Regions from separate parts of the Anabaena sp. CCY 9910 genome, predicted to be linked through region 1. Evidence: riboswitches for the same ligand, from Rfam matches in the RefSeq annotation. Region 1 holds a riboswitch; the other holds the start of a gene.
What was found. A riboswitch is a leader RNA that binds a small molecule or an ion and turns the genes downstream of it on or off. The one in region 1 is predicted to bind cobalamin.
Positions count from the first base shown of each region.

Region 2: linked by a shared signal. The riboswitch ahead of ACM5QX_RS18710 (DUF1636 domain-containing protein) and the one ahead of cobG (precorrin-3B synthase) in region 1 are both predicted to bind cobalamin.

Region 1 is NZ_CAWUDJ010000014.1:25,321-28,485, forward strand. It holds gene ACM5QX_RS12790 (precorrin-8X methylmutase) at 1-2, opposite strand, end outside; partial or broken gene cobG (precorrin-3B synthase) at 96-1,574, opposite strand; cobalamin riboswitch at 1,552-1,682, opposite strand; gene ACM5QX_RS12800 (ChaB family protein) at 1,957-2,724, opposite strand; gene ACM5QX_RS12805 (Dps family protein) at 2,857-3,165, opposite strand, start outside.
Region 2 is NZ_CAWUDJ010000026.1:64,771-67,935, reverse strand. It holds gene ACM5QX_RS18715 (cobalt-precorrin-6A reductase) at 1-654, opposite strand, end outside; gene ACM5QX_RS18710 (DUF1636 domain-containing protein) at 771-1,163, opposite strand; cobalamin riboswitch at 1,180-1,357, opposite strand; gene ACM5QX_RS18705 (vWA domain-containing protein) at 1,524-3,165, opposite strand, start outside.

The DNA.
Region 1 (3,165 bases):
ATGGGATTTGCTTGAGAAAATAACTGCTTTAGTTGGGGTGTTTCATGGTGATTAGTGGATTGCTCGAAGGATTCGTCTGTTTTTGCGTGTTCGTTCTTATACACTTCTAGTATTCGTTCTATTGTTGTCGGTAATTCAGCAACAGTTATATAGGGGTGGATTTCCCGACCGAATTTTTCATAAATATCACCATCACCTACAAAAACTTGATATCCTTCTCCAGTTTTATTATTAACACCAAGCAAAGTAATATCACTGTCACCGTGGTGGGCGCAGGATTTATCACAACCGCTAAAGTGAATAGTTACTGGGTGTTCTAGGGTGATGTGGGATTCCAGGTAATCTGCTAGCGCGAGGGCATGACTTTTGGTATCTGTAGCAGCAGCCGCACAACCTTGAATACCAGAACAAGCTACTAAGCCACTCTTAATATTTGCGGCTGAGAAGTCTAATTCTAGCCCCAAAATGTGACTCTGAACCTCAGTCAGCCATTGTTGGGGAATGTCTGTTAACAATAAATTCTGCCAAGGTGTCAGCCTGAGAGTCCCGTTCCCATATTTGGCAGATAAATCAGCTAGACTCTTTAATTGCCAAGTTTCCAAGCGACCAAGGGGTAAAACAAGACCAATGTAGTATAAGTTTTGTTGGTGTTGGGGATGAATGCCAATGTGGTGGTATTTAGTATGTGACCTCTCCCCCAACCCCTCTCCTTGTAGGAGAGGGGAGAAATGCTTTGTCTTCTCCCCCTTCCCTCGTAGAAAAGGGGGTAGGGGGGTTAGGTTCTTTTCCCCAAAGGAAATAGTTAAACGTTTTTCAACTTCTTGAAGATAATTATCTAACCCCAAACTATTCACTACTTCTCGGAGTCGGGGCTTGCGTTTATTATGAGCATCAGTATGAGCTAAGTAAACCCCTGTCAAAGCCATGAGGACTGGTAAACATTCCTCTGGTGACAACAAAATTCCGGTGTCAATGGGTGGTTTTCCTTTTGCACCGATACTTAAGCACAGACGGAAGTAAACTCTGTTCTCTACTAAAATGGCAGCAAAGGTGATATCGTTGAGGCGATCGCTTACCGAAACTAATCCACCACCATCAAAACACACGCTAAACTTTGCTGATAGTCCTGACAAGGCAGAATTTTCAGTGATGTAACTATCCCAACTTGTAACGAAGGAACGGGTATCAATTAATTCTTGGGGATCAATACCAGCCGTGGGACTGGTCATAATATTACGGATTTGGTCTACACCTGTATTGCGAGAACCCAAACCAAGTTCTTGCAGGCGCTTGAGGACTGGAGAATCGATGTCGGCGCGAATTTCCCGGATTTGGATGTTAGCACGATTGGTCACATCCACATAACCGCCGCCGTATTCGTCAGCAATATCTGCGATCGCCTGACATTGTTTACTATTAATAATTCCACCTGGTATTCTGATGCGAGACAAGATCCCATCTTGGGCAGGTGTGGCATAAAACAAGCCAGGACAAGGTGTTGAACCAGACAACAAGACAATCACTCCTTCTCTGTGCGACGCAGAGATTAGACAGCTAACTCTTGGAATTGGCATTCTGACTCGGAAAGTTACAAGAATTTCGCTTGTGACTTTTCATTACAGCTGCGGCACAGCCCCGGAATCGCACCGGAGTTTCCCAACACCAAGCTTTAGTAATTTACCATGAGTTGCCACTTATCATATTGACTGCTTCATATTTTTCATTAATACCAATTCTCTATGAAGTTGCGTCAAATAAATGATGTAGAGACGTTGCATACAACGTCTCTACAGTACAGAATAAAGTGCATCTATGGCTACGCCAGGCAAGCTACATTAAGAAACGGTATAACTCGATTATCTTTGTTAATTAGCAAAAAATAACCGACTTACTTAATAAATCGGTTATCTCAGTTTTTAGCTCTGAAACTATTAACAAAAAACCAAAATATCGTTGCTAAACTCCGACTTTAGCTTTTGACCAAACGCCGTTTTCATCTTCGTCAAATTTTTGATGAACAGCTTCCCAAGCTGCTTGTTCAGCTGTAAACTCATCACTAGTCTCGTTCAATACACCGTTATAGCGTTCAATAAAGGTGCTTTGAGCTTCCGAAGAAAGATGAGAACGCACTTCAGGAGATAAATCTTCTGAACTCTTGCAAGGCCCTGGACAAGGACGAGCCAAAGTTTTATCAATTGTGCTGATTTCTTCTGCACCAGCACTTTCCAAGAGTAGCTGAAATTCACCAGCGCGATCGCTTGGTACTTCGGTTAATAACAAAAACTCACCGGCTTGTAGGCGGGTTTGGTAGATTGCAGCTTTATCTTCTGGCATTCCCAAGGTGGTCAGAACTGAGACTAAACCAGCGCCAGCACTACCAGCGATCGCCCCACTAGCCGCCCCCAATAGTAAAGCACTGATGGGGCCTGCTGCCACAATCGGCCCGACGAAGGGAATAAACAGTACGCCTACACCTGTTAACAAGCTAAGGAAGGAACCAAACAAGGAACCAAAAATCGCTCCTGTTCGCAAACCACCCAAAATCACATCTCTTTTGGTGATAAAACCTGCAATCCGAGTTTCGGATTGAAAGTTTCTACCCATGACTGAGATATGGTCTCTAGGTACGCCTCTATCTAACAAACGGCGAATTACATCATCAACTTGTTTCTGCTCTTTAAATACGGCAGAGATAGTACGTTCTGCTTGATAAACTTCTGGCACTTGTATACTCCCTAATTTTATTTTTATTTATTCTTAGGACTTAGGCACTGAACCAAAAAACTTTTCTGAGGGTGGTCAATAGTCAATAGTCCACAGTCCAAAAATTTTGATTTTGACTATTGACTAAAAGCATTACACACCAACAGGTGTTTTAGTTTCTGTTGCTGGTTGTGTACCACTTGGCTCGATTGGTTGCCCTTCAATAAATGAGCGCAACATCCAAGCGATCTCTTCGTGTTCTTCCATGAGTCCGGTGAGGAAGTCGGCAGTTCCTTGATCTTGGAACTCATCACCACTGCGGTCTACATGGTCTCTGAGGTTGCGAATCAATTGCTCATGATCCTGTACAAGATTAGCCACCATTCCCGTAGCACTGGGAACATCTCCGGCGTGTTCTTTGAGAGTAGCGATTTGCAGAAATCCTTCCATTGAACCTATGGG
Region 2 (3,165 bases), on a different contig from region 1:
AACAACCTGTACGCCTAGTTCTCTGGCTGCAACAATCTTGGCATAGGTGGCATCACCCCCACTATTTTTACTAACTAAAGTATCAATATTATGTTGAATGAGGATGTCTTTTTCCTGGGGAAGGGTAAAGGGGCCGCGATCGCACAATATCACCCCAGGCGGAACTAAAGCATCAGCAGCAGGAGGATCGATCATCCGCATGAGAAACCAAATATCTTGTAGATGAGCGAAAGCGGAGAGTTCTTGTCTGCCAACAGTTAAAAATACTCTTTTGGCTTGATTCTCCAAAATAGCGGCGGCGGCGCTTGTATTGTCAACTTCTATCCAGCGATCGCCTGCTACTTTTACCCAGGGAGGACGGATTAACATCAAACGTGGTATCCCCACCTCATCAGCCGCCAGCGCCGCATTCTCAGAAATTTGTGCAGCAAAAGGGTGGGTAGCGTCAATTAATACATCAACCTGCATCTGACGCAGATACTCAGCCAATCCAGCCGCACCACCAAAACCCCCCACACGGACATTACCAGATGGGAGAGAAGGTTCACGGGTGCGACCGGCTAAAGATGCGATCGCCTCAATACCTGGAATAGTTGCAACTTTGGCACTTAGTTCGGCCGCATCTCCAGTTCCACCCAGAATTAAAAGGCGCATCGTCAAGTCGCTTCGCTCCAATTCAAAATTCAAAATTCGCGCATTAAAGACAATTAGTGGGAGCTTGTTGGCGCAGCCTTTATGTAAGGTATTTTGCATTTTGAATGCAAAAAAAGTTAGGTGGGAATCCTGGCGAGAATGCCTTTTTTCAAAGGTTCGGGACGTTCTGACCAAGGCAGTAAACCATCTGCTTTATCGTAGTATTTACTAGCACATTCCAATATCGCAGAGGCATTATCGTCTATGGCTAGATCCCCAAATAGATAGGTTAATTTGCCTTTACCTGTAAAGGCTACAACACAAGAACGGTTGCAAGCACTCATACATTCAACTTCTCGGATCGGGAATTTATCCCGTAACTCCCACTCTTGTGCTAGCTGTTGGAGTTGATTTAAAAGTTTTTGACCGCCGCTTTCACCTACACGTTTACCATCTTGCCAGACACTAGCGCAGGTTTTGCAGACAAATAGTGTGTGTTCTGCCACACCCAAAGAATTATCAGTAGTCATCCGTACCTCGCAGATGTTGAGAATCGTCAATTTCGGCGGGCGTTCTGGCTGGGAAAGTTACAAGAGTTTTCTTTCCTTCACAGTTGCGGGACAGCGCCGGACTTACACCGTTCACCTACGAAAGATTGCAGGTATACTTTCCCCGTTACCTCTGGTGACTGCTCCCCACCAGAACCGAATATTTACTTAATGGTAACATCTAGGACTTACGCATGAAAACGAAAAATTAAGGGTTTAGACAAGGGTGTAGGGGTATAGGGGTATAGGGGTATAAATTTTTGAAACCCTTACACCCTTACACCCGGTCTCAACAGAAAATCTGGGTGTGTAAGTCTTATGTTTCCAACTCTTAGCTTCTATTTAGTTAGTAATATTCGGTTGTAAAAATCGCTTAATCTCACCAGAAGCAATATAAGATTTGCCATCAGGTGCTGTCTTCACTTCCTCAACCACATAAAGCATTCCTTCCTCACGAATGGAACGAGGAAAACGCATATTCCAATCCGGTTCATATCCGTCGGAAACTACCCTAGCACGTAACTTGCTGCCATCTTTGACGCATTGAATGAGGACACCATGATCTATGGTGTCAGTGGTGGGAAGATCGGCCGCAGTAGCTGGGGCTTTGGAGGCTTTACTTGTGCTAGTTGACCTCGATTGTCTAGGAGCAACAAAAATGTCTGTTTCACCAGGTTTGGCAAAACGGCTGACTTTGCCAACTACACGGTAGAAAGAGCCATTACTTGACAATTCTAGCCCTTCAACAATATACCGCGCTCCTTCAGCACGAATGGAACGGGGAAATTGAACATTTTTAGTTTGGTCGTAACCATCAGATATAACTTTAATCCGCAGTTTACCGCCTTCACGGACGCAAGAAAGTTCCACTCCAGTACCGATTTCATTGACAACCGGCATTGCGTATACTTCATCGCCAGCCGTGACACCGCGCCCTACGAGATCACCGCGATTGCGCGTCATTGTCTGATAACTTTGATCCCGTAGTTCTTTCCGTCCGGCGTTACCTAGAGCTTGTTGTGCAATTCGACCTGCGAAATACTCCAGCTGGTCAATCTCTTCTGCAATTTCAAAATTCTCATTTAAGCCTTGGTCTCGGAGATACTGCACCAAATCACGGAGGGTTTTTTCAGCTGCTTGATGCTGACCATGTTCTGCTAATTCGAGGGCTGTTTCTTTAGCTTTGGCGATCGTCAAGCGGCTGAGGTCAAGGATAATATGACTGGAAGAGGCTAACGCTGATTCCTCAACTGTGCCAACTTTGGCGATGACATCTGTTGTCCCGTAAACGCTTTGAATAATGTCATTCTCCACTACATCAGCACTGTAATGCAGCTTCATCACTGGTAAATTACCTACTTGAGCAGAGGATATCATCAAACTCAAACCCAGAAGTTTATCTTCTCCCTCGTAAAGTTCCCCCAAGGTAATCACAGGTTGACCAGCTTCATTTTGGCTAACTTTAGCAAGACTTAAAGTATCAACCAAAGTTATACCATCAGCTAACTCTAGTGTTACTTTCAAGTTTTGACCTACTACAGCTCTAAGACTATCTAGTTCAATACTAAAAACTTCTGCTGCTTCATCAATGCTTTGAATGAAGTAGAAGTTGCCATTAGCAGCTCTCGCCATCCCAATTAGTAAATCCTCATTGAAACCTTGAGCAAAACCCAAAGTAGTTGTAGTAATCCCTTCCTCAGCTTTTTGGGCTGACGTGGCTGTGAGTATCTTTGGGTCTTGAATACCCATATTGGCGTGACCATCAGTCAGCAGTAGCACACGATTTATTTTTTGCGGATCGAGTTGATGCTTGACATATTCGCACCCCTTGAGCCATCCCCCCGATAAGTTAGTAATACCACCCGCCCTTACCTGACGTATGGACTTTTTGAGTGCAGGTTTGTCAGTTACAGATTGGGGTGAAACAACCGTATCTACTGCATCATCGTAAACGACCACGGAGAGAATATCTTTTGGCTCAAGT